Regions from separate parts of the Microbacterium sp. UCD-TDU genome, predicted to be linked through region 2. Evidence: riboswitches for the same ligand, from Rfam matches in the RefSeq annotation. Region 2 holds a riboswitch; the other holds the start of a gene.
The links. A riboswitch is a leader RNA that binds a small molecule or an ion and turns the genes downstream of it on or off. The one in region 2 is predicted to bind thiamine pyrophosphate.
Positions count from the first base shown of each region.

Region 1: linked by a shared signal. The riboswitch ahead of D514_RS27400 (ECF transporter S component) and the one ahead of thiM (hydroxyethylthiazole kinase) in region 2 are both predicted to bind thiamine pyrophosphate.

Region 1 covers NZ_KB454446.1:929,986-945,430, forward strand. The annotation lists gene D514_RS27395 (ABC transporter ATP-binding protein) at 1-1,367, opposite strand, end outside; gene D514_RS27400 (ECF transporter S component) at 1,367-2,011, opposite strand; TPP riboswitch at 2,002-2,113, opposite strand; gene D514_RS27405 (D-alanyl-D-alanine carboxypeptidase family protein) at 2,195-3,895, shown strand; gene D514_RS27410 (ABC transporter ATP-binding protein) at 4,019-6,280, opposite strand; gene D514_RS27415 (ABC transporter ATP-binding protein) at 6,277-8,004, opposite strand; gene D514_RS27420 (hypothetical protein) at 8,272-9,354, shown strand; gene D514_RS27425 (GntR family transcriptional regulator) at 9,351-9,749, shown strand; gene D514_RS27430 (enoyl-CoA hydratase/isomerase family protein) at 9,877-10,938, opposite strand; gene D514_RS38935 (ATP-binding cassette domain-containing protein) at 11,054-13,054, shown strand; gene D514_RS27435 (hypothetical protein) at 13,115-13,564, opposite strand; gene D514_RS27440 (glutamate-1-semialdehyde 2,1-aminomutase) at 13,768-15,090, opposite strand; gene hemB (porphobilinogen synthase) at 15,113-15,445, opposite strand, start outside.
Region 2 covers NZ_AOSO01000005.1:558,576-574,020, forward strand. The annotation lists gene D514_RS22665 (RNA methyltransferase) at 1-231, shown strand, start outside; gene D514_RS22670 (response regulator transcription factor) at 267-938, shown strand; gene D514_RS22675 (HAMP domain-containing sensor histidine kinase) at 942-2,318, shown strand; gene D514_RS22680 (TAXI family TRAP transporter solute-binding subunit) at 2,327-3,277, shown strand; gene D514_RS22685 (amino acid ABC transporter ATP-binding protein) at 3,532-4,278, shown strand; gene D514_RS22690 (glutamate ABC transporter substrate-binding protein) at 4,334-5,251, shown strand; gene D514_RS22695 (amino acid ABC transporter permease) at 5,333-5,980, shown strand; gene D514_RS22700 (amino acid ABC transporter permease) at 5,977-6,879, shown strand; gene pheS (phenylalanine--tRNA ligase subunit alpha) at 6,922-7,962, shown strand; gene pheT (phenylalanine--tRNA ligase subunit beta) at 7,962-10,472, shown strand; gene D514_RS22715 (NAD-dependent epimerase/dehydratase family protein) at 10,556-11,518, shown strand; TPP riboswitch at 11,525-11,619, shown strand; gene thiM (hydroxyethylthiazole kinase) at 11,610-12,458, shown strand; gene D514_RS22725 (bifunctional hydroxymethylpyrimidine kinase/phosphomethylpyrimidine kinase) at 12,455-14,605, shown strand; gene argC (N-acetyl-gamma-glutamyl-phosphate reductase) at 14,845-15,445, shown strand, end outside.

The sequences.
Region 1 (15,445 bases), on a different contig from region 2:
TCTCGGAGCGCGGCGAGCATGGCGACGAGTTCGGCCCAGGTGCGGGCATCCTGCCCGAAGGTGGGCTCGTCGAGCACGAGCACGCGCGGTCTGGTCGCGATGGCTGCGGCCACCGTGAGCCGGCGCTTCTCACCGCCGGAGAGCGTGTACGGGTTGGCGGCGGCGAGGTGCGCCAGACGCAGACGGGTGAGCAGCTCGTCGCTGCGAGCGGTGATCTCGTCGTCGTTCATGCCGAGCGCCCGTGGCCCGACGGCCAGTTCCTCGCGCACGGTCTTCGCGAGCAGCTGATGCTCCGGCTCCTGGAACACCATGCCGATGCGGGTCAGCAGATCCCGTGAACTCCAGCGGATCGGCGCGGACTCCGCTCCGTTCGCGAGGAGCGCGGATGCCTCGACCGCGCCACTCGCCGGAGGAAGGAGCCCGGCGAGGGTCAGACCAAGCGTCGACTTGCCCGCCCCGTTGGATCCGGTGATCGCGAGCGCCTCCCCCGCGTGCACGTCGAGGTCGATACCGGTGGCGACAGGACGCCCCTTGACGCGGGCGACGGCCAGGTCGCGCGCCGAGAGCAGGGTCTCCCCTGGCGGCCAGAGCGGGGGCGGCGGCGCGGCGGGAGGATGCCCCGGCACCCAGACGCCGTCCGCGGCCAGCTGCGCACCACGGACTCCGAGGACTTCCGCCGGTGCACCGTCGGCGACCACACCGCCGCTCCCGATCACGATCACGCGCGTGATGAGCGGCAACCAGACCTCGAGGCGGTGCTCGACGACGATGAGCGTCGACGGCTGAGCCTGCAGCATCCGCTCCACGGCATCGCGCACCTCGATGACCCCGGCGGGATCGAGATTCGCCGTCGGTTCATCGAGCAGCACCAGACCCGGCCCCATCGCCAGCACCCCGGCGAGCGCCAGCCGCTGCTTCTGCCCACCGGACAGGGCCTTGGTCGGGTGCCCGAGCGGCACATCGAGGCCGACGGCCTCCAGGGCCGCCTCCACCCGCGGCCAGATCTGCGCTCGCGGCACTCCGAGGTTCTCGCAGCCGAACGCCACGTCATCGCCCACTCGCGCGAGGATCACCTGGGAGTCGGGATCCTGCAGCACGAGCCCCGCACGTCCGCGGGTGGCCACGGCAGGACCGCCGTCGACGATCAGCGTGCCCTCGCTCTCGCCCTCTTCCTCACCCCCGAGCACGCCGGCGAGGCCGTGCAGCAGGGTCGACTTGCCCGCACCCGACGCACCGAGCACGAGCACCCGCTCACCGGGCTCGATGCGGAAGGAGATGTCGCGCAGCGCCCAGGCGAGGCGACTCGCGTGCCGCCACCCCCAGCCGCGGGCCTCGACGGCGGCGGGGGCCGTCTGGTCGGCCGACATCAGACGCGGACGCGCGCCTCGCGCCCGGAGCCGAACCGGTCCAGGGCCCCGGTCGCGGCGATGCCGCGCGCCAGCACCCAGGAGAGGGCACCCGCGATGACGGCACCCGAGATGACCGTGCTGATCAGGTAGATGATGGTGAAGGCGGGGCCGGAGCCGGCGTACCAGAGCACGAGATTGTTGATGCCACCGGCAAGGGCGGCACCGGCTCCTGCGAGGATCGCGACGGGCAGCGACCAGCGGCGGTAGAAGAAGAGCAGGAAGACCAGCTCGGCGCCGAGCCCCTGCACGAGTCCGGCTTCGAGGGTGAGGAACCCGCCCCACTGGTTGCCGATGAGCGCCGAGACGACCGCCGCGAGCAGCTCGACGTAGATCGCCGCCCCGGCCTTGCGGATGATGAGTCCGCCGAGCACGCCGGCGAAGAGCCACGGGCCGTCGAGGAGGCCCTGGATGCCGGGGAGCAGCGGCTCGAGCAGTGCCTTCGGCCCGAGGTACCCGACGTTCCAGGCCAGGAAGATCAAGCCGGCTGCGACTCCGAGGACGCTGGCGACGACGATGTCGACGATCCGCCAGCGCAGGTAGCTCCGGCCCGGGGTGTTCCCCTGCGTCTTCGCGGTCGCGGATGTGGACGTGGACGTACTCATCTGAACTCCTCCCTGCGCTGGCATGACCCAGATCAGGTTCGACGGTCGAAGCGCGATTCGCTCCCTCTCAGCCCGGCTCGCCGGACTCCCGTGGTTGTGCTGACGATCCTACCGCCGGCGACACCCGCACGGCGACAAGGCCGCGCACCGCGGAACTCGCCCGGGATTGGGTACCGTAAACGAGTGACCGCTTCAGATCCCGCCGACGAGGCGACGGGCGTCGTCGGCGACGACGGCCCGGCGAACGCCTCCCCCTCCGGACCTGTCGATGCTGCGGCAGCCGGTTCGGTGCTGACGGCCGAGCAGACGTCGACACCCGCGCTCGCCGCGGAGCCGGTGGTCGCGCCGGATCCCGTCGTGCCTGATCCCGTCGCGCCGGATCCCGTCGTGCCGGAGGAGCAGGTGGTGTCGCCGGAGCCGGCGACCCCCGCCCTGACCAAGCCGCCTTTCGTTCCCCGCGAGCCCGTCGCCGCAGAGACCTCTGACGACGCCCTCGCCCTGCTGGACGGCGCGTCACCCCGGTGGGCGGATGACACGACCACGGCCACAGCTCTGACCTGGGTGGACACCGCGACGGTCGCCGCCGGCACCGACGCCGCGACTCTCGACGAGACGTCGGAAGCCGAACCGACGGACGGCCTGCTGCGGGGGGCGCGTCTTCGTCCGGCCATCGCCCGCCCCGGGATCCTGGTGCCTCTGGCCACGCTCGTCGGCATCGTCGCCGTGTACGCCGGCACCACGCTGCTGTGGCCGTTGCACGAGGTGCCGCCCACGGTGCAGTCGGTCGAGTTCGCGACGACGCCCGCCGCCGCCGCCACGGTCACCTGGCCGACCGAGGGCGCCGGCGCCGTGGGGATCGCCGGCATGGGCACCGCGGCATCGATCCCCGATGCGGTGAGCATCGCGAGCATCACCAAGGTGGTGAGCAGCCTGATGGTGCTCGACCGGATGCCGCTCGCGCTCGGCGAGCAGGGCCCCGAGTTCTCGTTCACCCGTGCCGACAGCGTGAAGTACTGGGACTACCGCCGCAGCGACCAGTCCGCCCTCGATGTGCCGATCGGCGGCGTTCTGACGGAGTATCAGCTGCTGCAGGGCACGCTCATGGGCTCGGCGAACAACTACATCGACCGCCTGGCGACCGAGATCTGGGGCTCCGATCGCGAGTTCGCCCGTGCGGCAGAGGTCTGGCTGCGAGAGCGCGGGCTCACCGGCATCACGGTGGTGACGCCATCCGGCTTCGACGAACGCAACGTCGCCACCCCCGAGGCTCTGATCGCCCTCGGTGAGCGCGCCATGCAGAACCCGGTCTTCGCACAGATCGTGGGGACCAGGTCGGTCGATCTCCCGGGTGCCGGCACCGTCGTGAACACGAACGGAATGCTCGATGACCCCGGTGTCGTGGGCATCAAGACCGGCACGCTCGTGGGCTGGAACCTGCTCACCGCGAAGGATGTGGTCATCGGCGACACGACCGTGCATCTCTACGCCGCGGCCCTGAACCAAGCCGGCAACGACCAGCGACTCGCCCTCACCCGCTCCCTGTTCACCGAAGCGGAAGCCGCACTGGAGGCTCAGGCCCCGGCCGTCGCGAAGAACACGGTGGTCGGTCAGGTCACCACCCCCTGGGGCGAGAAGGTCGACGTCATCACCGAGGCCGACGCCGACGTGGTGCTCTGGAACGGGGCGACCGCCACGGCCACGGCGGACTTCGCCCTCGGCGACGAGCGCGAGCAGGACGACGCGGTGGGGACGCTGACCACAGCCGGTCCCCTCAACACCATCACGACCCCTCTGGTGCTGGCCGAAGACGTCGAGGGTCCGAGCCCGTGGTGGCGTCTGACCCACCCGCTGGAACTGCTGGGCATCACGACCGACCGCCCCTGACCGCTCTCTCCGCTCGCGCGTCTCCCGGTCGCGTCGTGCGCCTCCCGGTCGCGTGACCGGCACAGGACGACGCCCCACCCCGCGTGAGCGGAATGGGGCGTCGTTCTGGGATGCGTCCGCAGATCAGGAGCGGCGGGCCGAGCCGTCCGCTCCGTCTTCCAGCAGAGCCTGAGCGGCCGCCGTCTCCGCGGCCGGCACCTGGGCACCCACCGAGGATCCGGCCACGGCGGCAGCAGCCTCCGCAGCGGCGCCTTCGGCGTCGGTGGCCTCGCCCGTGACGACGACCGGGGTCGCCCCGGTGAGAGCGTCGTCGGCGTCGATGTCGGTCGCCGCCTGCTCGAACTGCGACTGGTACAGACGCCAGTAAGCGCCCTGCGCGGCGATCAGCTCGTCGTGCGTGCCCTTCTCCACGATGTCGCCGTGCTCCATCACCAGGATGAGGTCGGCGTCGCGGATCGTCGACAGACGGTGCGCGATCACGAACGACGTACGTCCTTCACGGAGCGCGGCCATCGCGTGCTGCAGCAGCAGCTCGGTGCGGGTGTCGACCGCCGAGGTGGCCTCATCGAGGATGAGGATCGACGGCTGCGCGACGAAGGCTCGCGCGATGGTGATGAGCTGGCGCTCACCCGCCGACACGTTCGCTGCATCCTCGTCGAGCACCGTGTCGTAGCCTTCGGGGAGGGCGTGCACGAAGCGGTCGACGTACGTCGCTCTGGCGGCGGCGAGCACCTCTTCATCGGTCGCGGTGGAGCGTCCGTAGCGGATGTTCTCGCGGATGCTGCCGGCGAACAGCCACGGGTCCTGCAGCACCATGCCGGTGCGTGAGCGCAGCTCGTCGCGGGTGACCTCGGCGATGTCCTGGCCGTCGAGCATGATCCGCCCGCCGCTGAGCTCGTAGAAGCGCATGATCAGGTTGACCAGCGTGGTCTTCCCCGCCCCGGTCGGACCCACGATGGCGACCGTCTGCCCTGGCTCGACCCGGAACGACAGGTCACGGATGAGCGGACGCTCCGGCGTGTAGGAGAACGCGACGTTCTCGAACTCGATCACACCCTTGCCCTCCACCAGATCGGGAGCGTCGGCGTCATCGGCCTCCTGCTCGTCGGCGTCCAGCAGCTCGAAGACACGCTCGGCCGATGCCGTTCCGGACTGCACGACCGCGGCCATGCCACCCAGCTCGGAGAGCGGCTGCGTGAACTGCTGCGAGTACTGGATGAACGCCTGCACGTCACCGAGACGGAGCTGACCGTTCGCGACCATCAGACCGCCGAGCACCGCGATGCCCACGTAGCTGAGATTTCCGACGAACATCATGGCCGGCATGATGATGCCGGAGAGGAACTGCGCCTTGAAGCTCGCCTGGAACAGCTCTTCGTTCTCGACCTGGAACCGGTCAAGCGCATCCTTCTCGCGTCCGAAGACCTTCACCAGCGCGTGGCCCGAGAATGCCTCCTCGACACGGGCGTTCAGTCGACCGACCTTGCGCCACTGCGTGCCGAAGGCCTTCTGCGAGCGCGGACCGATGATGCCGAAGATCACGCCCATGAGCGGCAGCGTGACCAGGGCCACGAGCGCGAGCTGCCACGAGATCGAGAACATCATGACGAGCACGCCGATCACGGTGAGCACCGAGGTGAGGGCACCGGAGAGCGACTGCTGCATCGTCTGCGTGATGTTGTCGATGTCGTTGGTGACGCGCGAGATCAGCTCGCCGCGCTGCACCTTGTCGAAGTAGGCCAGCGGCAGGCGGTTGATCTTCGCCTCGACGGACTCGCGCAGTCGCCACATGGTGCGGACCATGATCACGTTGATGACGTAGCCCTGGATCCAGGTGAGGAAGGCCGCGGCGACATAGATCCCGAGGACCGCCGCGATGACGAGCCGCAGCGCGTCGAAGTCGACGCCCTGGCCGACGGTGAAGTCGCCCAGCGCACCGACCTGGTTCGCGAAGTCGTCTTGGCCGCCGGCTCGCAGGGCCTCGACGACGACGTCCTGCGACGTGCCGGCGGGGAAGCCGGGGAACCCGTCGGTCGGCTGTCCGAGCTGGATCGAGATGAAGCCCTTGTAGACGAGGTTCGTCGCTTCGGCGAGCACCTTGGGCGCCGCGACCGTCAGGACCACGCCGATCGCGCCGAGGATCGACACGAAGACGAACCAGATGGCCGACGGCTTCAGCAGCCCGATCATGCGCGCGAAGCTGGGGCCGAAGTTGTCGGCCTTGCCGGGTGCGACGCTGTCCCAATCGCCGGAGTTCTGACGCGCCTGCTCGGCGAGCTCGGCCTCGTACTTCTCCTCGGCGCTCAGCTCGACCTCGGCCACGGCGGCCGCCGCTTTGCCGCGGCCGCGCCTGGCCCTGGTCTTGTCGTTTTCCTGCGCGCTCATGCGTCCACCCCCAGCTGCGACTCGACGATCTCTCGGTAGGTGTCGCTCGTCTCGAGCAGTTCCTCATGTGTGCCGACGCCGACCATGGTGCCACCGTCGAGCACGACGATGCGATCGGCATCCGTGATCGTGGAGATGCGCTGCGCGACCACGATCTTCGTCACGTGCGGGAGCTCGCGCCACAGTGCCTGGCGGAGCCGGGCATCGGTCGTGAGGTCGAGGGCCGAGAACGAGTCGTCGAAGACGAGGATCTGCGGCTGGTGCACGATCGCACGGGCGATCGCGAGCCGCTGACGCTGACCGCCGGAGACGTTCGTGCCGCCCTGGGCGATGCGGGACTCGAGGCCGTCGGGCATCTCTTCGACGAAGTCGCGGCCCTGAGCGATGTCGAGTGCGTGCCAGAGCTCTTCGTCCGTCGCCTCCTCGCGGCCGTAGCGCAGGTTCGACGCGACGGTGCCGGTGAAGAGGAACGGACGCTGCGGCACCAGGCCGATGCTGTCCCAGAGGGACTCGACGTCGGCTTCGCGCACGTCGGTGCCGCCGACATGCACGGCACCCCCTGAGACGTCGAACAGACGCGGGATGAGCGAGACGAGGGTCGTCTTGCCCGATCCGGTGGATCCGACGATCGCGACCGTCTCGCCCGGCTGCGCGGCGAAGCTGATGCCGGTGAGCACCGGGGAGTCGGCTCCGGGGTAGGTGAACTCGACGTCGTCGAGTGCGACGGCACCGGGGGCCGGGAACTCCGTGACGCCGTTCTCGGGGCGGACCAGAGTGGACTCGGAGTCGAGCACCTCTCCGATGCGCTCGGCCGAGACCGCGGCGCGCGGGATCATCATCGCCATGAAGCTGGCCATGATGACGCCGCCCATGATCTGGCCGATGTACTGCATGAAGGCGAACAGCGTGCCCACCTGCACCGTGCCGTTGTTGACCTCGATGCCGCCGAACCAGATGACCGAGACGACGGTGACGTTGAGGATGAGCATGAACAGCGGGAACAGCAGCACGAAGAGCGAGCCGACCTTGCGCCCGACCACCATGATGTCGGTGTTGGCGCCGCGGAAGCGCTCCTCCTCGATGCGCTCGCGCACGAAGGCGCGCACGACGCGGACACCCGTGAGCTGCTCGCGCATGATGCGGTTGACGTTGTCGAGCTTGCCCTGGTAGCTGCGGAACAGCGGCACCATGCGCCCGATCACGACGGCGGCCAGGATCAGCAGCAGCGGCACCGAGACGGCGATGAGCCAGCTCAGGCCGACGTTGGTCTGGACGGCGAAGATGATGCCGCCGATCGCGAGCAGCGGCGCCGTGACGAGCATGGTGGCGCCCATCATCGCGAGCATCTGCACCTGCTGCACGTCGTTCGTGTTGCGGGTGATGAGCGAGCCGGCACCGAACTGCGAGACCTCGCGCTCGGAGAAGCCGCTGACCTTGCCGAACACGTCGGCGCGGATGTCGCGGCCGGCGCCCATCGCGGCGCGCGCGGCGAAGTACGTCGCGGTGACGGAGGCGATGATCTGCCCCAGCGAGACCGCGAGCATGAACAGACCGGTGCTCCAGATGTACGCGGTGTCACCGCGGGCGACGCCCTTGTCGATGATGTCGGCGTTCAGGCGCGGGAGGTACAGGGTCGCCGCCACGCTGGCGAGCTGGAAGACCAGCACCGCGAGCAGCAGCCATCGGTATCGCGAGAGATAGCGGAGGAGAATTTTTCCCAGCACAGGCGGACTTTCTAGGAAGGATGAAGCGGCGGATTTCTCGGCAGACGGATGCCGACCGACAATCGGCCACAAGACAGAGTGCCACGATCCACGGACATTCGTATCCCCCTCACGGTGGACCTTCGCTCACAGCGAACCGCCTCCCGCTCCGATCAGCGGTTTCTCCGCGCGGACGAACGACGAGCGTGCCGAGCATCCTCCCCTCATTTGTATTTACTCACTGATACAACTTGTGATAGACATGTGACACAAAGAGGACGGACTCCCATGCTCACGACCATCGCATCCCCGATCGACACCGGCCAGCGGATCGAACCCGGCCCGTGGCTGTTGGACCCGTGGCAGCTGTTCGGTGCTCTCCTCTCGATGCCGTGGGTGTCGCTGATCGTCGCGGCGATCATCGCGATCGCGGTCACCGTCTCGCCGCGCTGGCGTGCACGGAGCGAGAGCCGCGCGCGCCTCACCCCGACCTCATCCGGCGGGGTCTTCGCGCGCTACGCGCCAGAGCACCGCGTCCTCGGTCTCGTCGCGATCTCGGTGATCGTGCTCTTCGTCGCCGAGAACCTGATCACCCGCTACGCCCTGAACCTCTACGACGTGGTCTCCTGGTGGCGATACGCGACACCGGTGTTCACGGCAGGGGCGGGCGTCGCCGTCCTGCTGTCCCTGATCGTCACGAGGGGCAGCAGGCCGGCCGAGCGGCCCGTCGTGTCCCCGCGTCGCACCTGGCTGAGCTTCAGTTCGCGCATCGGCTCGGCCGGCGCCGCCGTGGCTCTGCTCGCACTCACCGCCACCACCGTGCTCGCCGGGCTCGCTTCCTCGAACATCGACGGCGGTCCGTACGTGTTCCTCGAGATCGACGTGCCCAACGAGACGATCGATCCGATCCGCCCCTGGTTCTACGGGTGGGCGTACGGCGTCCCCGTCCTGATCTGCACGGCCGCCCTCGTCGCCGTGAGCGTCGCCGCGCTGCATGCGAACGCGGCTCGACCCTTCCTGCGCCCGGAGACCGTCCTCACCGAGCAGCGCGAGCGGCGCGACATCGCGACGGGGGTCACACGGCTCGCGATATCGAGCGCCCTCCTCGCCCTCGCGGGGGCATGGCGGTTCATCGCCGAGGCCGGCTCGGTCGGCGGACTCACCATCGAGGGCGACGGTCGCAGCGACTCCTACGACGCCGTCTGGCGATACGGCGAGATCGCGGCCGTCGGCGGATGGCTGGCGCCGGGGCTCGAGATCGCGGCCTTCGTGCTGCTGCTCCTCGTGACCGCTCAGCTGTGCCCGCCGGGCTACGACGTCGAGCGGACCGACGACGCCGAGACCTCCGCCGATCGGGAGACCGTGCGATGAGCCCGACCCCCCGACTCTCCCCGGCCGACGATGCGAATCCGGCACTCGACATCTACCGGCAGCTGCGCGGCCTCATCGTGTCGGGTCAGCTGGGCACCGGGGAGCGGTTGCCGACCGTCCGGCAGACGGCGAGCGACCTGGGCGTCGCCCCCGGAACCGCGGCGCGCGCGTACAAGATGCTCGAGGGCGAGGGGCTGGTCGTCTCGCGCACGGCTGCGGGTACGAGGGTCGCCGAGACGGCGGGGGTTCTTCCTGCCTCGGTGATCCGCCGCATCCGCGATCTGGTCGACGAGGCCGATGCCAGCGAGTCCGACCCGGACGACGTCGTCGATGTGCTCCGTGCGATCTGGCAGTCGCGGTCGATCCCCGCCCCTGCCCCCGCGGCCTCCGAGTAGGCCTCGACCTCACCGGAGTCCATCCGTCGGGAGTTCCGGCGTCCAGCGTGCCGAAACCGCCCGTTCCGCCCGACAACCGTGCACCCTCCCGACAGGTGGACACACCCTCGCTCAGAACAACCCGGGCTCAGAACAGGGCGGGCTGCGGAACGTACGCGCGCGCAGGAGCGCCGGCGTCCGGGGTGAGCTCGGCCAGGGTCGGCGGGTCCCACTTCGGGTTGCGATCCTTGTCGACGATCTGCGCGCGGATGCCCTCGACGAGGTCGGGGTGCTCGTTCACGAACCACATCACGCGGCGGTACTCGCCCTCCAGTGCCGCGCGAAGCCCTGGCAGGTCGCGTGCCTCGCGCACGGCATCGAGCGTGACCGTGAGGCCGGTCGGCGCCAGCCCCTCGAGGATATCCGCGGTGGCGGCGGCATCCGTCGTGCCCTGCGCCTGCAGGCGTTCGATGATCTCGCTCACGGTGGGAGCGGAGAAGGCCTCGTCGATCCACTCCCTCGACGCGGGCAGCTGCGAGGGCTCGGGCGTCTCGTCGAACAGCAGCACGATCTCGCTGGGGCCCGTCGGGTCGGCGCGGAATGCGAGAGCCTCGCTCAACGCCTCGAGGCGCTCCGACGGCACGTAGTGATCGGCGAACCCGAGGTAGACGGCATCCGCTCCATTCATCACGGCCCCGGTGAGGCCGAAGTACTCGCCGAGCCGTCCGGGAGCGCGGCCGAGCAGCCAGGTGCCGCCGACGTCCGGCGTGAATCCGATGCGCGTCTCGGGCATCGCGAGCTGGGAGCGCTCCGTGACGATACGGATCGCCGCGTGACCGGCGAGCCCGATCCCGCCGCCCATCGTGATGCCGTCGGCGAAGGCCACCACCGGCTTGGGGTACTCGGCGATCATGGCGTTCAACGCGTACTCGGCACGGAAGAACTCGGCGGTCTGCTCGGCCTGACCTGCCACGATCTGCGCGTGCAGTGCGCGCACGTCGCCGCCCGCGCACATGCCACGCCCGCCTGCCCCGTCCAGCAGCACGATCTGCACGTCGGTGTCGTCTCGCCAGGCGTTCAACGCCGCGGTGAGGGCCTGGATCATCTCGACGTCGAGGGCGTTGATCGCCTCGGGACGATTGAGCGTGAGCCGCCCGAGCGCCCCTTCGGTGCGGACGAGGACGCGGGATGCAGCGTGAGAATCGGTCACGCTCGCCAGGCTACCCCTTTCGGCAAACGGCGGTATTCCGCGCGAAATGCGGGATCCGACAGGCTTTTCCGGCAGGATAGGGAGGAACTGTTCAAAATGCGACGAGAGGTCACGGATGCCTGAAGGACAGGTGCTCGAGTTCACGCACGTGACGAAGCGCTTCAATGAGGTGACCGCCGTCTCGGACTTCTCCGCGCGCGTCGAGCCCGGTGCCGTCACCGCCTTCCTCGGCCCGAACGGAGCCGGCAAGACCACGACGCTGCGCATCCTGCTCGGTCAGGTGCGCGCCACATCCGGCACGGCGACCATCGGCGGCGCCACCTACGCCGAGCTCCGCCAGCCGCTGCGCACGATCGGCGCGGTGCTCGAGGAGACGGTCTACCGTCCTCGCCGCACCGCCGAACGCCAGCTGACCATCGCCGCCAAGGCGAACGGCATCCCCCTGTCGCGCGTCGGCGAAGTGCTCTCGCTGGTCGGCCTCGAGGGCGAGGGCGACTCCCGCATCGGCGGCTTCTCCCTCGGCATGCGTCAGCGGCTCAGCGTCGCCCACGCGCTCCTCGGCGACCCCGGCGCCCTCGTCTTCGACGAGCCGGCCAACGGACTCGACCCCGAGGGCATCCGCTGGATGCGACTGCTGATGCGACGTCTCGCCGACGAGGGACGCACCGTGCTCGTGTCGTCGCACGTCCTCAGCGAGGTCGAGCAGGTCGCCGACAACGTGCTCGTGCTCTCGAAGGGCACGCTCGTACTGGCCAGCGGCATCGAGACCCTCGCCGACCCCAAGGGCGGCTCCGTCATCGTCGACGCCGCTGATCGCGCCGCACTGACGGCTTCGCTCATGGCGGCCGGATTCGACATCGAGGTGCTGCGCTCGGGCCTGACGGTGCGCGGCGGAGATGCCGGCACGGTCGGCGCCGTCGCCGCCGAGGCGGGCATCGCCCTGAGCACCCTGGTGCAGCGCGGACCGACGCTCGAAGACGTCTTCATCGACCTGATGCGCGGGGGCCGTTTCGCACCGAACACTGCGACGGCCCCGGCGCAGCTCGCCGCGCCGGTTCCCTCGGAGGCGAGCGCGGAAGAGGCCGCTGCCGACGAGAGTGCTTCCGAAGGCGCGGAAGACGCTTCCGAACCGGCACCCGCCGATTCGGTTGTCGCCATCCCGGTCGCCGCAGCTGCCGCATGGGCGGCCGAGGCCGCCGCCGCTCCTGCGGGCGCAGCCGTGGCCGACGACCTCGCGGCATCCGTCGACACGGACCACAACCGCACGGAGCCCGACCACACGGACCACGACGACACCGAGCATGTCGACACCGAGCAGGTCGCGGATGAGCCTGATGCTCCTGCCGCCGACGTGGACGAGGATGCCGACATGGACGGGGCGACCGAAGAGGCGGGCGCTGCCGCTCAAGGCGACGCATCCGCGGACGCCGCGGTGGTCGACGGACTGGAGACCGACGGCGAGCAGACCGACAGCGAGCAGGATCACGACGTTCAGGACGAGGCGGTCTCCTTCGAGGAGGCCCCGGAGCGGTCGTTCGATGAGATCCTGTTCGGTGCCGCAGCACCGACCGCGGTGAACGACGCCTCTGCCGAGGACGCCGACGGTGTTGCCCCCGTATCGGTCGACGCCCCCGGCTCCGAGGAGTTGCACGGCGACGAGGGCCACAGCGGTGTCGAGATCTTCGCCGATCTCCACGATGCGTCCGAGGATGACGACGCTCCCGCGTCCGACGCCGACCCCGACTCCTCCCCTGTCGAGGACGAAGACCCCCGCTCTGCGGCAGTCAGCTCGATGCTCGCCGCGGCGGCCCGTGCGTACTACGAGGACGAACCCAAGGACTACCCGCTGAGCGCGGAGAACGAGACGGCGGACAGCGACGACGCCCCCGCAGAGGGCGCGCACTGGACCGTCGCATCGACCGGCGTCATCGACACCGTGCCGCTGGCGGAGTCCTCGGATCACTCCGAAGCCGACGAGCCCGCCGACGACATGTCAGAGCACCCGGGGTCCGGCACCGAGGAATCCGAATCTGCCGACGGCGATCAGCACCACACCGACGGCGATCAGAACCACACCGGCGACGAGAACCACGACGGCGGCGAGCACCACAACTGAGCTTCAGCTGACGTAGAACGCCCTCCGGACCCGCAGGTCCGGAGGGCGTTCTACTGCGGTTCAGGCGGGTCGGGGCCGGATGACGGGCCGGCGGCGGCCCTTCGAGACGGGCACCGGTGCGGTCGCCACGATCTCTTCGACGTTCGCCGGTTCGTCGGTCACGTCGAGGCGCAGCGCCTGCGTGAGCGCGAGCCCGTGACTCGTGGTGAGGATCAGCCGTCGGTACTGCTCATCGCCCTCGAGGTCGATCACGACACTCGGGCGACGCCGGCGGATCAGCACGAAATCGAGGCTGCCCGCGGCCTTCCAGCTGCCCGCAGCGAGCACACCGGGGATGTGCGTCCCGGGGTTGGGGACTCCACGCAGCCAGGTCCAGGCATCTTCTGTCAGCTGCACCTTGGTGATGGTGTCGCGCGCGATCCGGAGGTTGTCGCGGTGGAAGGTGGCGGCACGTTCGATCGGCGAGAGCACGACCTCGAGTTGCGTCTGGTCCAGCAACAACGTCACCATGTCACCCAGTCTGCCAGCGCCGTCCTGCCAGTTGTCTGGAAGTTGTTCACAGGAACGCAACGATCCCTTGTCGATCAGCACCAGTCATCATGATCCCTTCCCCGTGATTCGAACATATGTACCATACTCGATTCACTGCCGGGTACGCGAATGCCACCGATCAGCGCGCCGCGCCGACCGATGCCCTTCCGACCGGAGTCGCGTTACGGGCGCGCGGCTGCCGCGGCACCCGCAGCAGCGGGGAGGGCGGCCTCGATCTGCTGCAGCTCTTCCTCGCCGTGCGCTGCGGTGAGGAACCAGGCCTCGAACACGCTCGGCGGAAGAGCCACGCCCTGCTCACGCAGCGAGTGGAAGAACGGCGCATAGCGGTAGGACTCCTGCGCCTGAGCCTCGGCATAGTCCCTCGGCGCCGATGCCCGGAAGGACGCGTTGAACAGGTTGCCGGCGGTGGCGACCGCGTGCGTCACACCCGCTGATGTGAGAGCGGCATCGAGAGCAGCGGACACCCGTGCGGCCGCCGCGTCGACGGTCGCGTAGACCTCGGGCGTCGCGAGCCGCAGCGTCGCGAGTCCCGCAGCGACCGAGAGCGGGTTCCCGGACAGCGTCCCCGCCTGGTACACCGGTCCGAGCGGAGCCAGCAGGTCCATGATCTCGGCTCGTCCACCCAGCGCCGCCAACGGCATCCCCCCGCCGACGACCTTGCCGAAGGTGAAGATGTCGGGCAGATAGTCCTCGCCCGCTTCAGCCTGCAGACCCCAGAACCCTGCCGGGTGCACGCGGAATCCGGTGAGTACCTCGTCGATGATCATCAGGGCGCCGTGCGCGTGGGCGGTCTCGGCGATCAGCCGGTTGAATCCGGGCATCGGCGCGACGACGCCCATGTTCGCCGCCGAGGCCTCGACGATGACGGCGGCGACGCGCTGACCGTGCTCGGCGAACACCGCGGCCAGCGCATCCGGGTCGTTGTAGCCGATCACGAGAGTCTGGGCCGCGATCGGCGCCGGAACCCCGGCAGAACCGGGAAGGGCGAGTGTGGCCACACCCGAACCCGCCTCGGCGAGAAGACCGTCGGAGTGACCGTGATAGTGCCCGGCGAACTTCACGAGCAGGTCGCGACCGGTGGCGCCCCGCGCGAGGCGGATCGCCGTCATGGTCGCCTCGGTTCCGGTGGAGACCAGACGCACGCGCTCGACCGGACGGACCTCGCCGAACCGCACGCGGTCGGCGATCAGTGCGGCGAGCTCGACCTCGCCCTCGGTCGGCGCGCCGAAGGAGAGGCCGCGGGTCGCCGCCTCCTGCACTGCTGCGACGATCTCGGGGTGCGCGTGACCGAGCAGGGCAGGACCCCACGAAGCGACGAGGTCGACGTACTCGCGACCGGCCGCGTCCGTGACCCTCGCCCCCTTCGCGGAGGCGAGGAACCGCGGCGTCCCGCCGACCGAACCGTAGGCGCGCACCGGCGAGTTGACCCCGCCGGGGATCACCGCGCGGGCAGCGGAGAACAGGTCGTCATTGCGGTCGGTCATGAAGGAGAGCTCCTCGGAGAAGTCAGTCGCGCAGCCAGCCGGCCGCTTCGGTGGCCCAGTAGGTGAGCACCGCATCCGCACCGGCGCGGCGGATGGAGAGAAGGGATTCGAGGATGGCCGCACGACGGTCGATCCAGCCGTTCGCGCCGGCGGCTTCGATCATCGCGTACTCGCCGGACACCTGATATGCCCACACGGGAATACTCACGGTGTCGCGCACCTCGCGCAGCACGTCGAGGAAGGCCATGGCCGGTTTCACCATGACGATGTCGGCGCCCTCGGCCTCATCGACGACGGCCTCGCGCACGCCCTCGCGCCGATTGCCCGGATCGAGTTGGTACGTGCGACGGTCGCC
Region 2 (15,445 bases):
GTGAAGGGCGACGATCTGCTGAAGGCACGTGCCGAAGGCGTGCTCGAAGAGCCAACCGCATGGCTCTTCGGCAACGAGGCGCGCGGGCTCGAAGACGAGGCGCTCGCGCTCGCGGACCAGGTGCTCAAGCTGCCCATCTTCGGCCGTGCCGAATCCCTCAACCTGGCGACGGCCGCCAGCGTGTGCCTCTACGAGAGCGCCTTCGCACAGCGGGCGACGTCCGCCGGCTGAGTTCTCGGCCCCGAAGGAAGCAGGAGACGGAGTCGATGAGGATTCTGATCGTCGAGGACGACGACCGCGTCGCCGGCGCGCTCGAGGCGTTCCTCGCTCGGTCGGGATACGCCACCGTGCGCGCGGCGGACGGAGCTGCAGCTCTTGACCTGCTGGGTGCGGACACCGAGGTCGTCCTGCTCGATCTCGGGCTTCCCGACATCGACGGTGTCGACCTGTGCCGCCGCATCCGTGGACGCTCGGAGGTGCCGATCGTGATCGTGACCGCGCGCAATCAGGTCGCCGAGCGCATCAAGGGGCTGCGGGCCGGAGCCGACGATTTCGTGGTCAAGCCCTATGACGTGCACGAGCTCCTGGCCCGGATCGAGGCCGTGACCAGAAGATCACGACCGATGCGACCCGAGGCCGATGCCCGTGTGCTGCTGCATGACGGTGATGTGGAGATCGACCTCGTCGCACGGCAGGTCCTCGTGGACGGCACACCGATCGACCTCACGCGCAAGGAGTTCGACATCGTCGCGGTCCTCGCCCGATACCCGGGGGTGGCGGTGCCGAAGGAGCGCCTGATCCGCGAGGTGTGGAACACCGACTGGCGGGGGTTCGGGCACTCCCTCGAGGTGCACGTCGGCGCGATCAGGAAGAAGACCGGAGTCCGCGGGATCATCGAGACCGTGCGTGGGGTCGGATATCGGCTTGCGGGGTCGTGACGCATGCGGCGCCGTTTGATCATCGTCTTCCTCATACCGCTCGTCGCCATCCTGGCCGCGCTCGGCGGGGCCGCGGGATGGAGTGCCGCACACAGCGTGCAGCAGGCGTTCTACACGCAGCAGCTCGGCGACCTCGGTTACTTCGCCACGAGCGCGCGTCAGGCTCTGCGATCCGGCAGCGCTGCGGTGATCGACGCCGAGGTGATGCGCTTCCGTGAGGTCTACGGAATCGAGGTCACCGTCTTCGATCTCGGCGGCAGCGTGTGGGCCGCAGGCGAACAGGATCCGGCGGTCCTTCCTGAGGAAGACGCCGAGAGGGTCAGGCTGGCCCTTTCCGGGCGACGGGCCGAGCAGCCGACGGTCGCGTTCCCCTGGACCGTCACGGATGCGGCGCTGGCCGAGCCGGTGTTCGACGACGGGGACGTGATCGGCGCCGTGCTGGTCACCGGCGACGTGGAGGCGCCACGAGCCGCGATCCTGCAGCAGTTCCTCCTCATCTCCGCGATCGCGCTGGTGCTCATCGCCCTCGGAGTGCTCCTCGTGTTCCGCCTCGCTCGATGGGTGCTGTCGCCGGTGCGCCGGCTCGATGAGGCGATGGTCGCCATCGAGCGGGGGGAGATGGATGCGCGTGTCGCGGCGGATGACGGTCCGCCGGAGCTGCGCCGCATGGCTCAGGTGTTCAACGGGATGGCCGACGAGATCGAACGGGTGATGACGCGCCAGCAGGAGTTCGCCCTCAACGCCTCTCATGAGCTGCGCAACCCCCTGAACGCTCTCCTCCTGCGCGTGGAGCATCTGGCGACCGGACTCGGGACGCAGTGGCAGCACGACGTCGAGGAGACGCGGGAGGAGGGGCGACGGATGACGCGCATCCTCGAGACGCTGCTCGGCCTCGCGCGCGGCGGACGCGGGGATTCGGCCATCTCCGCTGTCGACCTCGCGACCCTCGCCGCCCGGCGCCTCGACGCGTGGCGCGACGTCGCCGCCCAGCGTGGAGTCGGCGTGCGCGCCACGGGGGACTCGTCGGTGATGAGCGTGACCGATCGGACGATCGTGGAGAGTGCGCTGGATGCCGTGATCGACAACGCCGTGAAGTTCTCCCCCGAGGGGGCGCAGATCGAGATCGGTGCGCAACGCGAAGGCCGGCTCTGCCGGATCACCGTCCGCGATCACGGTCCCGGTCTGACCGAGGAGGAGGCGGCAGCGGCGACAGACCGGTTCTGGCGCAGCGCCGAGAGCGGCGACACTCCCGGGTCCGGGCTCGGCCTCGCCATCGCGAGCGACCTGCTCGCGACGGTCGGCGGGGAACTCTCCGTGTCCTCGGCGGAGGGCGGCGGGCTCGCCGTCGCGCTCGTGCTCCATGACGGGACGACGCCGTGAGGGTCCTCATGCGGCGCCTCGCCGCCGGAGCGCTCGCGATCACGCTCCTGGCGGTGCTGACCGCGTGCAATCCTCGCGCGAGCGAGTGGACGGATGGGGAGTACTCGATCGCCAGCGGCGGGTCCACCGGCGTCTACTACGACTACGGGAGTCACCTGGCCGAGGAGTTGTCCGCATCGCTGGACATCACGATGGGTGCACAGGAGACGGCGGGATCCGTCGACAATCTGCTGCGGGTCAGCTCGGGGGAGGCACTGATCGGTTTCGCGCAGGGGGATGCTGCGGCCGATGCGGTAGCCGGCACCGGCGCGTTCGACGCGCCGTTGGAGGTACAGGCCCTCGCTCGGCTCTACGACGAATACGTGCAGGTCGTGGTGCGCGGGGACTCCGAGATCGACGACGTCGGCGATCTGGCCGGACGCACGATCTCGCTCGGCGCGGAGAACTCGGGGGTGAACGTGATCGCCGCCCGCGTGCTGGATGCGGCCGGCGTCGATCTCGGGTCTGTCCGCAACCCCCAGCTCGACCTCAGCGAGTCGATCGGGGCGATGGAGCGCGGGGAGATCGACGGATTCTTCTGGGTGGGTGGATTGCCCACCCCTGGAGTGGCGGAGCTCTCCGAGAGGTCGCCGGTTCGCCTGCTCCCGATCGAGCAGGAGTGGGTCAACGAGGTGAACGAGCGGTACTCGCACGCCTACCGTCCGGCAGACGTCCCGGCCGGGACCTACGGCCTCGTGGATTCGGCGCCGACGATGGCGGTGCCCAACTATCTCGTCACGGCAGCCGCGACCCCTGACGCCGTCGTGCGCGACGTGCTCGCCGGGCTGTTCGACGCGCGTCTGCGTATCGCGGGGGAGGTGCCCACCGCGGCGTTGCTGGACCGTCGTTCGGCGATCTTCACCGGTCCCGTCCCTCTGCACCCCGGGGCCGTGGACTACTACCGGGACCTGCGCGGCTGACTGCTCAAGAAATCCTCAAGAAGTCTGACACCGGGGCCCACCCTCTGTCATTGTGAGGTCGATCGCGAACGATCGTCGCCTGCTGCTCAACTGTCTTTGGGGTGCTGCAGCAGGACGATTCCGCGGCCCGTGGGGGCGGGCCGCGGGGTACCCATGCACAGCTGCATTGGTGCCGCGATCAGGTGATTACGAACGTGTAAATCTCACCGAGGCGCCTGGAGACCCGCGTCCGACGTGGCTAGTTTGGAGAAATGATGACCTCTGATACCCCGCTCGTCGTGGTCGAGAACGTCCAGAAGCACTACGGCGATTTCCAGGCGCTCACCGACATCGACCTGACCGTCAACTCGGGGGAGGTCGTGGTCGTGATCGGCCCGTCCGGCTCCGGCAAGTCGACGCTCTGCCGCACGATCAATCGTCTCGAGACGATCACGAGCGGCAGCATCAGCATCGATGGCAAGGAGCTCCCGGCCGAGGGCAAGGGTCTGGCGCATCTGCGTGCGGACGTCGGCATGGTCTTCCAGTCCTTCAACCTCTTCGCCCACCTCACGATCCTCGAGAACGTGACACTCGGACCGATCAAGGTCCGCGGCATCAAGAAGGCCGATGCCGAGAAGGAGGCGATGATGCTGCTCGAGCGCGTCGGCGTCGCGCAGCAGGCGAACAAGCTCCCCGCCCAGCTCTCCGGCGGCCAGCAGCAGCGCGTGGCGATCGCCCGCGCTCTCGCGATGCAGCCCAAGGTGATGCTGTTCGACGAGCCCACCAGCGCCCTCGACCCCGAGATGATCAACGAGGTCCTCGACGTCATGGTCGAGCTGGCGCACGACGGAATGACGATGATCGTCGTCACCCACGAGATGGGCTTCGCCCGCAAGGCCGCCGACCGCGTGGTCTTCATGGCCGACGGACGGATCGTGGAGGAGGCGACTCCCGAGGAGTTCTTCACGCATCCGAAGAGCGATCGCGCCAAGGACTTCCTCTCGAAGCTCCTCACGCACTGACGTCCACGCACCGACCACACAGACCCTGCACACACAGCACACGAAGGAGACGCACATGCGACGCACACGGACACTGGCAGGTATCGGAATCGCAGCGGCCGCGCTGCTGGCGCTCACCGCCTGCAACAGCGGTACGCCGTCCAGCACAGGAGCTCCGGAGGGCGGCGACGAGGGCGAGGCCTCCAGCAGCACCCCGTGGACCGTCCTGACCGACGTCAGCATCGACGGCAGCCCGACGTTCGACCGGATCGAGTCGTCCGGCACGATCAAGGTCGGCGTCAAGGAGGACCAGCCGGGCCTCGGCTACCTCGACCCGGTGACGGGCGACCGCACCGGATTCGACGTCGACATCGCCCGCTGGATGGCGGCATCGCTCGGCGTCGACCCGGAGAAGATCGAGTTCCAGGCGATCGCCTCCGCGAACCGCGAGCAGGCCATCGTGAACGGCGACATCGACTACTACGTCGGCACCTACTCGATCACCGACAAGCGCAAGGAGCAGATCTCCTTCGCCGGTCCCTACTTCGTCACCGGTCAGGGCCTCCTCGTCGGCGCCGACAGCGACATCAAGAGCGTCGACGACCTGAGTGCCGAGACGACGGTCTGCTCGGCGACCGGATCGACGCCGATCCAGAACATCAAGACGAACTACCCCGACGTGCCCACCAAGGAGTACGACACGTACTCGAAGTGCGTCGAGGACCTGAAGAACGGCCAGGTCGACGCCGTCACGACCGACGAGGCGATCCTCATCGGCTACGCGGCCCAGGACCCGGACAAGCTGAAGGTCGTCGGGGAGCCGTTCAGCGAGGAGCGCTACGGCATCGGACTCGCCAAGGGCGACGACGCGCTGGTCGAGTACTTCAACACGCAGCTGACCGACGGCGGGAAGATCTGGCAGCAGATCTTCGACAACAACCTGGGTGCCTCGGGCGTCAAGGCGACGCAGCCCGAGGTCGACCCGGTCGGTTGATCTCAGCGGGGCGGTCGACAGGTTCGACCGCCCCGCTCATCGGCAGGGAACATCCGAGAACTCGAATCGACAGGAGCAGCTGTGGGAGTCATCACCGACCACCTCGACCTCTGGGGAGAGGCACTGTGGGGAACCATCGTGCTGTTCCTGGGCGGTGGCATCATCGCTCTGGTCCTCGGACTCATCGTCGGGGCCGCACGGGTGTCGCCGGTTCCGATCGCCCGCGCCGTCGGCGGCATCTATGTGAACTGGATCCGCAACACGCCGCTCACCCTGGTCATGTTCTTCTTTGCATTCTGCCTCCCCATCCTGCTGGGGGAGCGGGTGAACCCCTTGCCTCTGGCGGTCGCCGCGCTCGGAATCTACACCGCGACCTACGTCGCTGAAGCGCTGCGTGCCGGCATCAACACCGTGCCGGTCGGCCAGGCCGAGGCGGCACGAGCGATCGGCCTGAACTTCGGACAGGTCATGCGCTATGTGGTGCTGCCGCAGGCGACGCGCTCCGTCGTCCCGCCCATGATGAGCGTGCTCATCGCTCTCATGAAGAACACCACGGTGGCGGCGGGGTTCTCCGTCGCCAACCTCGGCACCATCCGTGCCGCGCTCAGCGAGCGCGGGGAGAATGCTCTGGCCGTGCTGCTCTGTGTCATGCTCGTCTTCGTGGTCCTGGTGCTGCTGCTCGCCTGGGTGCAGCGCGTTCTCGAGAACAAGTGGAGGATCGCGCGATGAGTTCCGTTCTTTTCGACGTCCCCGGCCCCCGTGCCGTCGCCCGCAACCGCCTCATCGGAGCCGCAACGGTCCTCGTCGTCCTCGCCGTGCTCGGCTGGGTCGTGTGGAGACTCTTCGCCACGGGACAGTTCTCTGCGGAGAAGTGGAACATCTTCACGTTCTCCGCCGTCTGGGTCCGGTTCGGCGAGGGATTGGTGGCCACGCTGGCCGCATTCGCGGTCGCCGGTGTCGGATCCATCGCCCTCGGCTTCCTGCTCGGCATCGGGCGCCTGTCGGAGCACGCCTGGGTGCGCGAGCCCGTCCGGTGGATCATCGAGGTGCTGCGAGCGGTTCCCGTGCTCATCCTGATGATGCTGCTGTACTACGGCCTCCCCGTGATCGGTGTGAAGATGCCGCCGTACTGGGCGGTCGTGATCGCCCTCATCGTCTACAACGGCTCCGTGCTCGCCGAGGTGCTGCGTGCCGGCATCGAGTCGCTGCCCCGTGGGCAGAAGGAAGCCGGCTACGCGATCGGACTGCGAAAGACCGGGGTGATGTACTTCATCCTGATCCCGCAGGCCGTGCGGGCCATGATGCCGGTGATCATCGCGCAGCTCGTCGTCGCGCTGAAGGACACCGCGCTCGGATTCATCATCACGTACCAGGAGCTCCTCTACGTCATCAACCAGATCGGCAACCAGGCGCCCTACGGGTCGCCGCTGATCCCCGCGGCGATCGTCGGCGGATCGATGTACGTGGCCGTGTGTCTGCTGCTGTCCTACATCGCCTACCGCCTGCAGCGCCGGGCCAAGCGCTCGCCGAAGGCCGGGCCGGCGGTGCCGGATCCCCGCCAGCACGGCGGCGAGACGAACACCTCGCTCATCGTCCTGCAGGGAGACGGGTCCGAGAAGACGCGTTGATCCGCCAAAGGCACCCACGTGCCCCCGGTAGACTCGATTCTCGTGTCAGAGTCTCCTGAAATCACCCCGGAAGCGGTCGAAGCCGCTGTCGCCGACGCCCTCACGGCGATCGCCGCAGCCGCCGACACCGCCGAGCTGAAAGCGGCTCGCGCCGCACACGTCGCCGACGGATCGCCGCTCGCGGTCCTGAACGCCTCGATGCGCCAGGTCGCCCCCGAGAACAAGGCCGCGTTCGGCAAGCTCGTGGGTCAGGGGAGAGGGAAGGTGACCCAGGCGCTGGCCGCGAAGGAGGCCGAGCTCGCCGAGGCCGAGGTCGCCGCGCGACTCGAGGCCGAGCGGGTCGACATCACCGCCGTGCCCTCGCGCACGAGGGTCGGCGCGCGCCACCCGCTCACCCTCCTGCAGGACCAGGTCTGCGACATCTTCGTCGGCATGGGCTGGGAGATCGCGGAGGGGCCGGAGCTCGAGCACGAGTGGTTCAACTTCGATGCCCTGAACTTCGACGTCGACCACCCCGCCCGCCAGGAACAGGACACGTTCTACGTCGACCCGACCTCCCGCCACCTCGTGATGCGCACGCACACGAGCCCCGTGCAGGTGCGCTCGATGCTCGACCGGGAGGTGCCGATCTACGTGCTGTGCCCAGGACGGGTGTACCGCACCGACGAGTTCGACGCCACGCACCTTCCGGTGTTCACCCAGTTCGAGGGCCTCGTGATCGACAAGGGCATCACGATGGCACACCTCAAGGGCACGCTCGACCACTTCGCCAAGCAGCTCTTCGGCCCCGAGGCCGAGACGCGCTTCCGCACCAACTACTTCCCCTTCACCGAGCCCTCCGCCGAGCTCGACCTGTGGCATCCGACCTTCAAGGGCGGCGCGCGCTGGATCGAGTGGGGTGGCTGCGGCATGGTCAACCCGAACGTGCTGCGCGCCGCCGGGATCGACCCCGAGGTGTACAGCGGCTTCGCGTTCGGCATGGGCATCGAGCGAGGACTGATGTTCCGCAGCGACGTCCAGGACATGCGCGACATGGCCGAGGGCGATGTCCGATTCAGCGAGCAGTACGGGATGGTGGTGTGATGCGCGTCCCGCTTTCGTGGCTGCGTGAGTACGTCGATCTGGCAGCGGATGCCACGCCCGAGGATGTCCTCGCGGCGCTGGTGACCGTCGGCTTCGAGGAAGAGGACGTGCACCGCTTCGACATCACGGGTCCCGTAGTCGTCGGGCAGGTCGTCTCGCTCGAAGCCGAACCGCAGTCCAACGGCAAGACCATCAACTGGTGCCAGGTCGATGTCGGCGAAGAGCACGGTGGCATCCGCGGCATCGTCTGCGGCGCGCACAACTTCGTCGCCGGCGACAAGGTCGTCGTGACGCTTCCCGGTGCGGTGCTGCCCGGTCCGTTCCCGATCGCCGCGCGCAAGACCTACGGTCACGTGTCCGACGGCATGATCGCCTCGGCCCGCGAGCTCGGCCTCGGGGATGAGCACAACGGCATCGTCGTGCTCTCGGACCTCGGCATCGATGCGCCTGTCGGCACCGACGCGATCGCGCTGCTCGGTCTCGACGACGTCGCGGTGGAGATCAACGTCACGCCCGACCGCGGCTACGCCTTCTCCTTGCGCGGCGTGGCCCGTGAGTACTCGCACGCCACCGGCGCGGCCTTCCGCGACCCCGCTGAGCGTGATTTCGCCGAGCTGCAGCCCGGCAGCGGACACACCACCGTCGTCGAGGACGTCGCCCCCGTGCGCGGGAACATCGGCGCGCGCGAGTTCGTCACGCGCGTCGTCCGCGGCGTGGACCCCTCGCGCCCGACGCCGCCGTGGATGGTCGCGCGGCTCAGCCTCGCGGGCATGCGCTCGTTGGGCGTGCTGATCGACATCACCAACTACGTGATGCTCGAGCTGGGTCAGCCGCTGCACGGCTACGACCTCGACAAGCTCGCCGGCGGCATCACCGTTCGTCGCGCGACCCCCGGGGAGAAGATGACCACCCTCGACGGCGTCGAGCGCACGCTGCACGTCGAAGACCTGCTCATCACCGACGAGTCCGGCCCGATCGGCCTCGCCGGCGTCATGGGCGGTGGCACGACCGAGATGAGCGACACCACGCGGAACGTGCTGATCGAGGCCGCGAACTTCGACCCGACGACCATCGCCCGGTCGGCGCGCCGGCACAAGCTGCCCAGCGAGGCGTCCAAGCGCTTCGAGCGCGGCGTCGACCCGCTGATCCCCTTCGTCGCCGCCCGCCGTGCCGCCGACCTCATGGTCGAGCTCGCCGGAGGCACGCTCACCGAAGAGGGTGGCGCACTGTTCGCCGAGGTCTTCGTCGGCGAGATCGAGCTTCCTGCCGGCTTCGTGCAGGGTCTCATCGGCGTCGACTACACCGACGACGAGATCACCGGCGCACTGACCACCATCGGCGCCGATGTCACCGCGTCGGAGGAGGGTTCCGGCTGGACCGTGATCCCGCCGACCTGGCGCCCCGACCTCACCGACAAGTGGACGCTGGCCGAGGAGGTCGCCCGCATCCACGGGCTCGACCGCATCCCCTCGGTGCTGCCGACGCCTCCGTCCGGCCGCGGACTGACGGCGCACCAGCAGGGTCGCCGCCGGGTGGCCGACGCGCTGGCCGCAGCGGGGCTCGTCGAGACGCCGTCGTTCCCGTTCACCACCGACGTGCAGAACGACCTGCACGGATCCGCCTCGGGCGCGCACCTGCCGAGCATCCGTCTGGTGAACCCGCTCGACGGGCAGGCTCCGTACCTGCGTCGATCGCTCATCCCGGGCCTGCTGCAGACCGCGCACCGCAACATCTCGCGGGGTCTCACCGACCTCGCGATCTTCGAGACGGGTGTCGTCTTCCTGCCGGAGCCCGGAGTGGAGTACGGCACGGAGGACGTGCCGCCACTGGGTGAGCGTCCGTCCGACGAGACGCTCGCGCAGCTGAACGCCTCCATCCCTCCGCAGCACCGGTTCGTCTCGGCGCTGCTGACCGGTAACGTCGCCCCGCGTCAGCCCGGCCGCCCTGCCGAGGCCGCCGGTCTCGTCGAGGCGCTGGATGCCGTCCGCGTGATCGCGGCAGCGGCCGGCGTCGAGATCGACGTCGTGCAGGCCGAGCGCGCGGCACTCCACCCCGGACGCACAGGATCTCTCCTGGTCGCGGGCGAAGAGGTCGGCTACGTCGGCGAACTGCACCCCGCCGTGGCCGAAGGGGCCGACCTCCCCGGCCGTGCGACCGTGTTCGAGCTCGATCTCGACCGCATCCTGTCGCTCGCCGGTGGTCGCGTCGTCGCCGCATCGCTGTCGACCTTCCCCGCCGCCACGCAGGACGTCTCGCTCACACTGCCCGCCGAGGTCCCTGCCGCAGACGTGCAGGCCGCCCTCGCCGAGGGAGCCGGTGCGCTGTTGGAATCGGTGCGTCTCGTGGACGACTATCGCGGAGACGGCGTGCCGGATGGGTCCAAGAGCCTCACCTTCGCTTTGCGTTTCCGCGCCGACGATCGCACCCTCACGGCGGCCGAGGCCACCGCGGCCAAGCTCGCGGGTGTCGACGTCGCCGCGCAGCGATTCGGAGCAGCGCTCCGCGACTGAGTGATGCCTCGTCCCGGAGGGAAGCCCTCTGCCCAGAGCGGAGAGGCCTTCCTTCCGGGAGCGGGTGCTGGTGGCATGGAGCCATGACGAATGTTCTGATCCTCGGCGGGACAGGGTGGCTTTCCGGGCGGATCGCCCGGAGGTGGCTCGAATCCGGAGCGGCCGTGACGTGTCTGGCCCGGGGCGGGCGTCTCGCGCCGGCAGGAGCCGTGCTCGTGACCGGAGACCGTGACGACCATGAGGTCTACTCCGCGCTCGCGCGGAAGGACTGGGATCACGTCGTCGACATCTCCTCTCAGGCCGCGCACGTCGTGGCAGCGGTCGAGGCTCTCGGGGACCGCACGGCGCGATGGACGTACGTGTCCTCCCTCTCGGTCTACGCCGATGACGCCACGGTCGGCGCCGACGAATCGGCGCCGCGGCATCCTGCCGCCCGCCCCGGCGACGAGTACGAGTACGGCGCGCAGAAAGCGGCGGCCGAAGACGCCGTCATGATGCTGGGGGATCGCGCCTTCATCGTGCGACCAGGACTCATCGTCGGGGACGGCGACCCCAGCGACCGCTTCGGCTACTGGGCTGCGGCGTTCTCCCGAGCGGGGGAGGAGCCCGTGCTGCTGCCTCCGCTCGAGAGGCGCAGCGCGCAGGTGATCGACGTCGACGACGTGGCCGCCTACATCGTCGCCGCCACCCGGAGCGGAGCGGTCAACGCGATCGGGGACGAGCATCCCCTCGCCGACCTGCTGCAGACCGTGCGCGAGGAGGCAGGGCACACCGGGGAGACGGTCGTCGCCGATGAGGAGTGGCTGCGAGCACACGGCGTCGCGCACTGGGCCGGTCCGCTCTCGCTTCCGCTGTGGCTTCCTCCTGAGATGTCGGGCTTCATGACCCGCTCGAACAGCGCATTCCACGACAGCGGCGGACACCTGCGCCCCCTCGCCGACACCGTTCGACGCGTCGTCGCCGACGAACGGACACGGGGCGTCGACAGAGAACGTCGGGCCGGACTCACGCGGGCGCAGGAGAAGGCTCTGCTGGCCGATCGCTAGACTGCGAGCAGTGACACGGGGTGCCGCAATCCGCGGCTGAGAACAGACCCGTCGAACCTGATCTAGTTCGTACTAGCGAAGGGATGTCGCGATGAGCGATCTTCTGCGTCCTGAGACCACCCACGACCTCGCCGGTGATGCCGCGACCCTGCTGGGGGTGCTGCGCGAAGCGCCTCCGCTGACGCACTGCATCACCAACGCGGTCGTCACCGGGTTCACCGCCAATGTCCTGCTGTCTCTCGGTGCCGCTCCCGCGATGGTCGACATCGTCGATGAGGCGGGGATGTTCGCCGGCATCGCCTCCGGGATGCTGATCAACCTGGGGACGCCCACGCCCGAACAGCGCGCAGCCGCTGTGGAGGCCGTCGCCGGAGCTGCGGCGTCCGGCACGCCCTGGGTGCTCGACCCGGTCGCGATCGGCGCGCTCCCGGTTCGCACCGCACTCGCGCATCAGCTCGTCGGGCACCGCCCCACCGCGATCCGCGGCAACGCCTCCGAGATCCTGGCCCTCGCGGGGCTGAGCGTCGGCGGTCGCGGGGTGGATGCCACCGACAGCACGGACTCCGCGGCTGATGCGGCCCTCTCGCTGGCTCGGAGCACGGGAGGCGTCGTCGCGGTCTCGGGGCCGGTCGACCTCATCACCGACGGGGAGCGGGTGCTGCGCGTGTCCAACGGTCACGAACTGCTGACCCGTGTGACCGGCGGAGGCTGCGCTCTCGGCGCGGTGATGGCCGCCTTCCTCGGAGCGGCCAGAGCGACGACGCATGACGCGCTCAGCGCCGTGGCCTCGGCGAGCCTGGTCTACACGATCGCCGCCGAGCGAGCGGCAGCGGTATCCGCAGGACCCGGCAGCTTCGCCGTCGCCCTGCTGGATGCGCTCGCCGCGGTGGGGGCCGACGACATCCGAGCTGCCGCACGTGTCGAAGGCGGTGCCCTGTGAACGCCGATCTCTCGCTCTACCTCGTCACGGACGCGGCCCTCTGCGGAGACCGTGGCGTCGTCGAGACCGTCCGCCGCGCCGTCGACGGCGGCGTGCGCATCGTGCAGCTTCGCGACAAGGACGCGACCGACGCCGAGACGGTCGATCAGCTGGTCGCACTGTCGCAGGCGATCGACGGCCGCGCTCTTCTGGTCGTGAACGATCGGTTGGATGCCGCCGTGGCTGCTCGCGAGCGCGGCGCACGGGTCGACGGCGTGCATCTCGGACAGGGCGATGCCTCGGTGTTGCGTGCGCGCAAGGTACTCGGACCGGAGGCTCTGATCGGCCTCACCGCGAACAGCCCGGCGCACCTCGATGCGGTCGATGCTCTGCCCTCCGGCACGGTCGACTACCTGGGCGTCGGGGTGATCCGTCCGACCACCACAAAACCGGATCACCCTGCCCCTCTCGGCGTGGAGGGCTTTCGCGGCCTCGTGTCGCGAAGCGCCCTGCCGTGCGTGGCGATCGGCGGGGTCGGCGTGGATGACACCGAGGCCCTTCGCGAGGCCGGTGCGGCGGGACTCGCCGTGGTCTCGGCGCTGTGTGCCGCCGACGATCCCGCCACCACCGCCCGGCAGTTCCGGCGACGCTGGCTCGGCGGCTCCGTCCCGAGGGTGCTCAGCATCGCCGGAAGCGACCCCTCGGGCGGTGCGGGTGTCCAGGCCGACCTCAAGTCCATCGCCGCCAACGGGGGATACGGGATGGCCGTGCTCACGGCGCTGACCGCGCAGAACACGCGGGGCGTGCGGGCGGTGCACGTTCCGCCCGTAGAGTTCCTCCGCGCGCAGCTCGACGCGGTCTCGGACGACATCGTGATCGATGCGGTGAAGATCGGGATGCTGGCCGACGCCGACGTCATCCGCGCGGTGGGAGCCTGGCTCGACGCTGTGCGTCCGCCCGTCGTCGTGCTCGATCCCGTGATGGTGGCCACTTCGGGAGACCGGCTGCTGGATCCCGACGCGGAACGGGCGCTGCGCGATCTCCTCACGTTATCGACGCTCGTGACCCCGAACCTCGCCGAGCTGGCGGTGCTCGCCGGGCGTGACATCACCGACTGGAACGATGCGATCTCGGCAGCCGAGCAGCTCTCCGCCGAGGTGAGAGCAGCCGTGCTCGTCAAGGGCGGCCACCTTCCCGGCGACGAGGCCCCCGATGCGCTGGTCGATGCGCGGCGGGAGCTTCGCCAGGAGTTCACCGGCCCCCGGATCCCGACCAGCAACACGCACGGCACCGGCTGCTCGCTGTCGTCCGCGCTCGCGACCCTGCTCGCTCGTGGCGAAGAGCCCGAAGATGCCGTCAGCGCCGCGCGCGACTGGCTCCGCGAGTCCCTGCGCGCAGGAGACGCACTGCGCGTGGGGCGTGGACACGGGCCGATCAACCACTTCGCCGGACTCTGGGAACGTGGGGGCGCCGAGACCCGACCCGCGGCGGGCGACGTCGCCACGCAATGGTGGCGGGGCATCGCCGAGATCCGCACGGGGATCGATGAGCTGCCGTTCATCCGCGCGCTCGCCGACGGGACGCTGGAGCGCGCGCCGTTCCTGTTCTACCTCGCACAGGACGCGCTGTATCTGCGGGAGTACGCGCGTGTGCTCGCCGAAGCGGCGCGGCTGGCACCGACATCCGATGGGCAGGCCTTCTGGGCGGACTCCGCGCACGGCTCGATCGTGGGCGAGCTCGAGCTGCACGCCTCGTGGCTCACCCCCGCGCACGGAGTGAGTGCGGCGACCTTCGCGGCAGAGCCGGCACCCGCGACGACCGCATACCTCGACCATCTGCGCTCCGTCGCGTTCGGCGGCGACTATACGGAGGTCATCGCCGCTGTCCTCCCGTGCTTCTGGCTCTACACCGATCTCGGACGGCGCCTGCACGCGGGGGAGTTAGGGGAGTACGCGCGACATGCGGGGCATCCGTACGCCTCGTGGCTCGCGACCTACGCGGATCCGGCATTCGAGGAGGCCACACGGAGGGCGATCGCCTACGTCGCCGACGCCGCGGCACAGGCGGATCCCGGAACACGGGCACGCATGCGCCGGGCGTTCGAGGCGTCGAGCGCGCACGAGCTGGCCTTCTTCGCCGCGCCGATGGGGCCGCAGCGTCTCAGATGACGGAGCGGATTTGCGGTGGCTGCCGAGGCCGCGCTACTGTCGCGACATGCCTTCGGCCGCCACCGCTTCTTCGACGCTCGCTCCGAGCGTCATCGCTGTGCGCCGACGCCGCGGCCGCCGACTGTAGGCGACCCCGCCCTCCTGCCTGTGCCCGCACGGCGGTCGAGTGCCGGTGTCGCCGCCTCCGGCCCCGTCCCCGGCCCCGATTTCCTCGCGGGCCCGACCGTTAAGGTAGAAGCATGACGTATTCCGTCGCCGTCTCCGGCGCATCCGGCTACGCAGGCGGCGAGATTCTGCGCCTCCTGGCCGACCATCCCGACATGGAGATCCGCACCGTCACGGCGCATTCGAACGCCGGACAGCCTCTCGTCGACCACCAGCCGCACCTGCGCTCCCTCGCGCACCTGACCCTGCAGGACACGACGCCGGAGATCCTCTCCGGCCACGACATCGTGTTCCTCGCGCTCCCGCATGGGCAGTCGGGGCAGTACACCGACGCTCTGGGCGATGCCCCGCTCGTGATCGATGCCGGGGCCGATCATCGGCTCACCTCGGCTTCGGCTTGGGATGCGTTCTACGGCGGCGCCTTCCACGATCCGTGGACGTATGGCGTGCCGGAACTCGTCGTCGGCGGGGTCAAGCAGCGCGAGCACCTCCGTGCAGCGACGCGCATCGCCGCGCCCGGCTGCAACGCTTCGACCGTGAGCCTCAGCCTCGCTCCCGGCGTCGCCGCCGGAGTGATCGACCCCTCGGACATCGTGTCGGTGCTCGCCGTCGGCCCGTCAGGGGCGGGGAAGAGCCTCAAGACGAACCTCCTCGGCAGCGAGATCCTCGGCACCG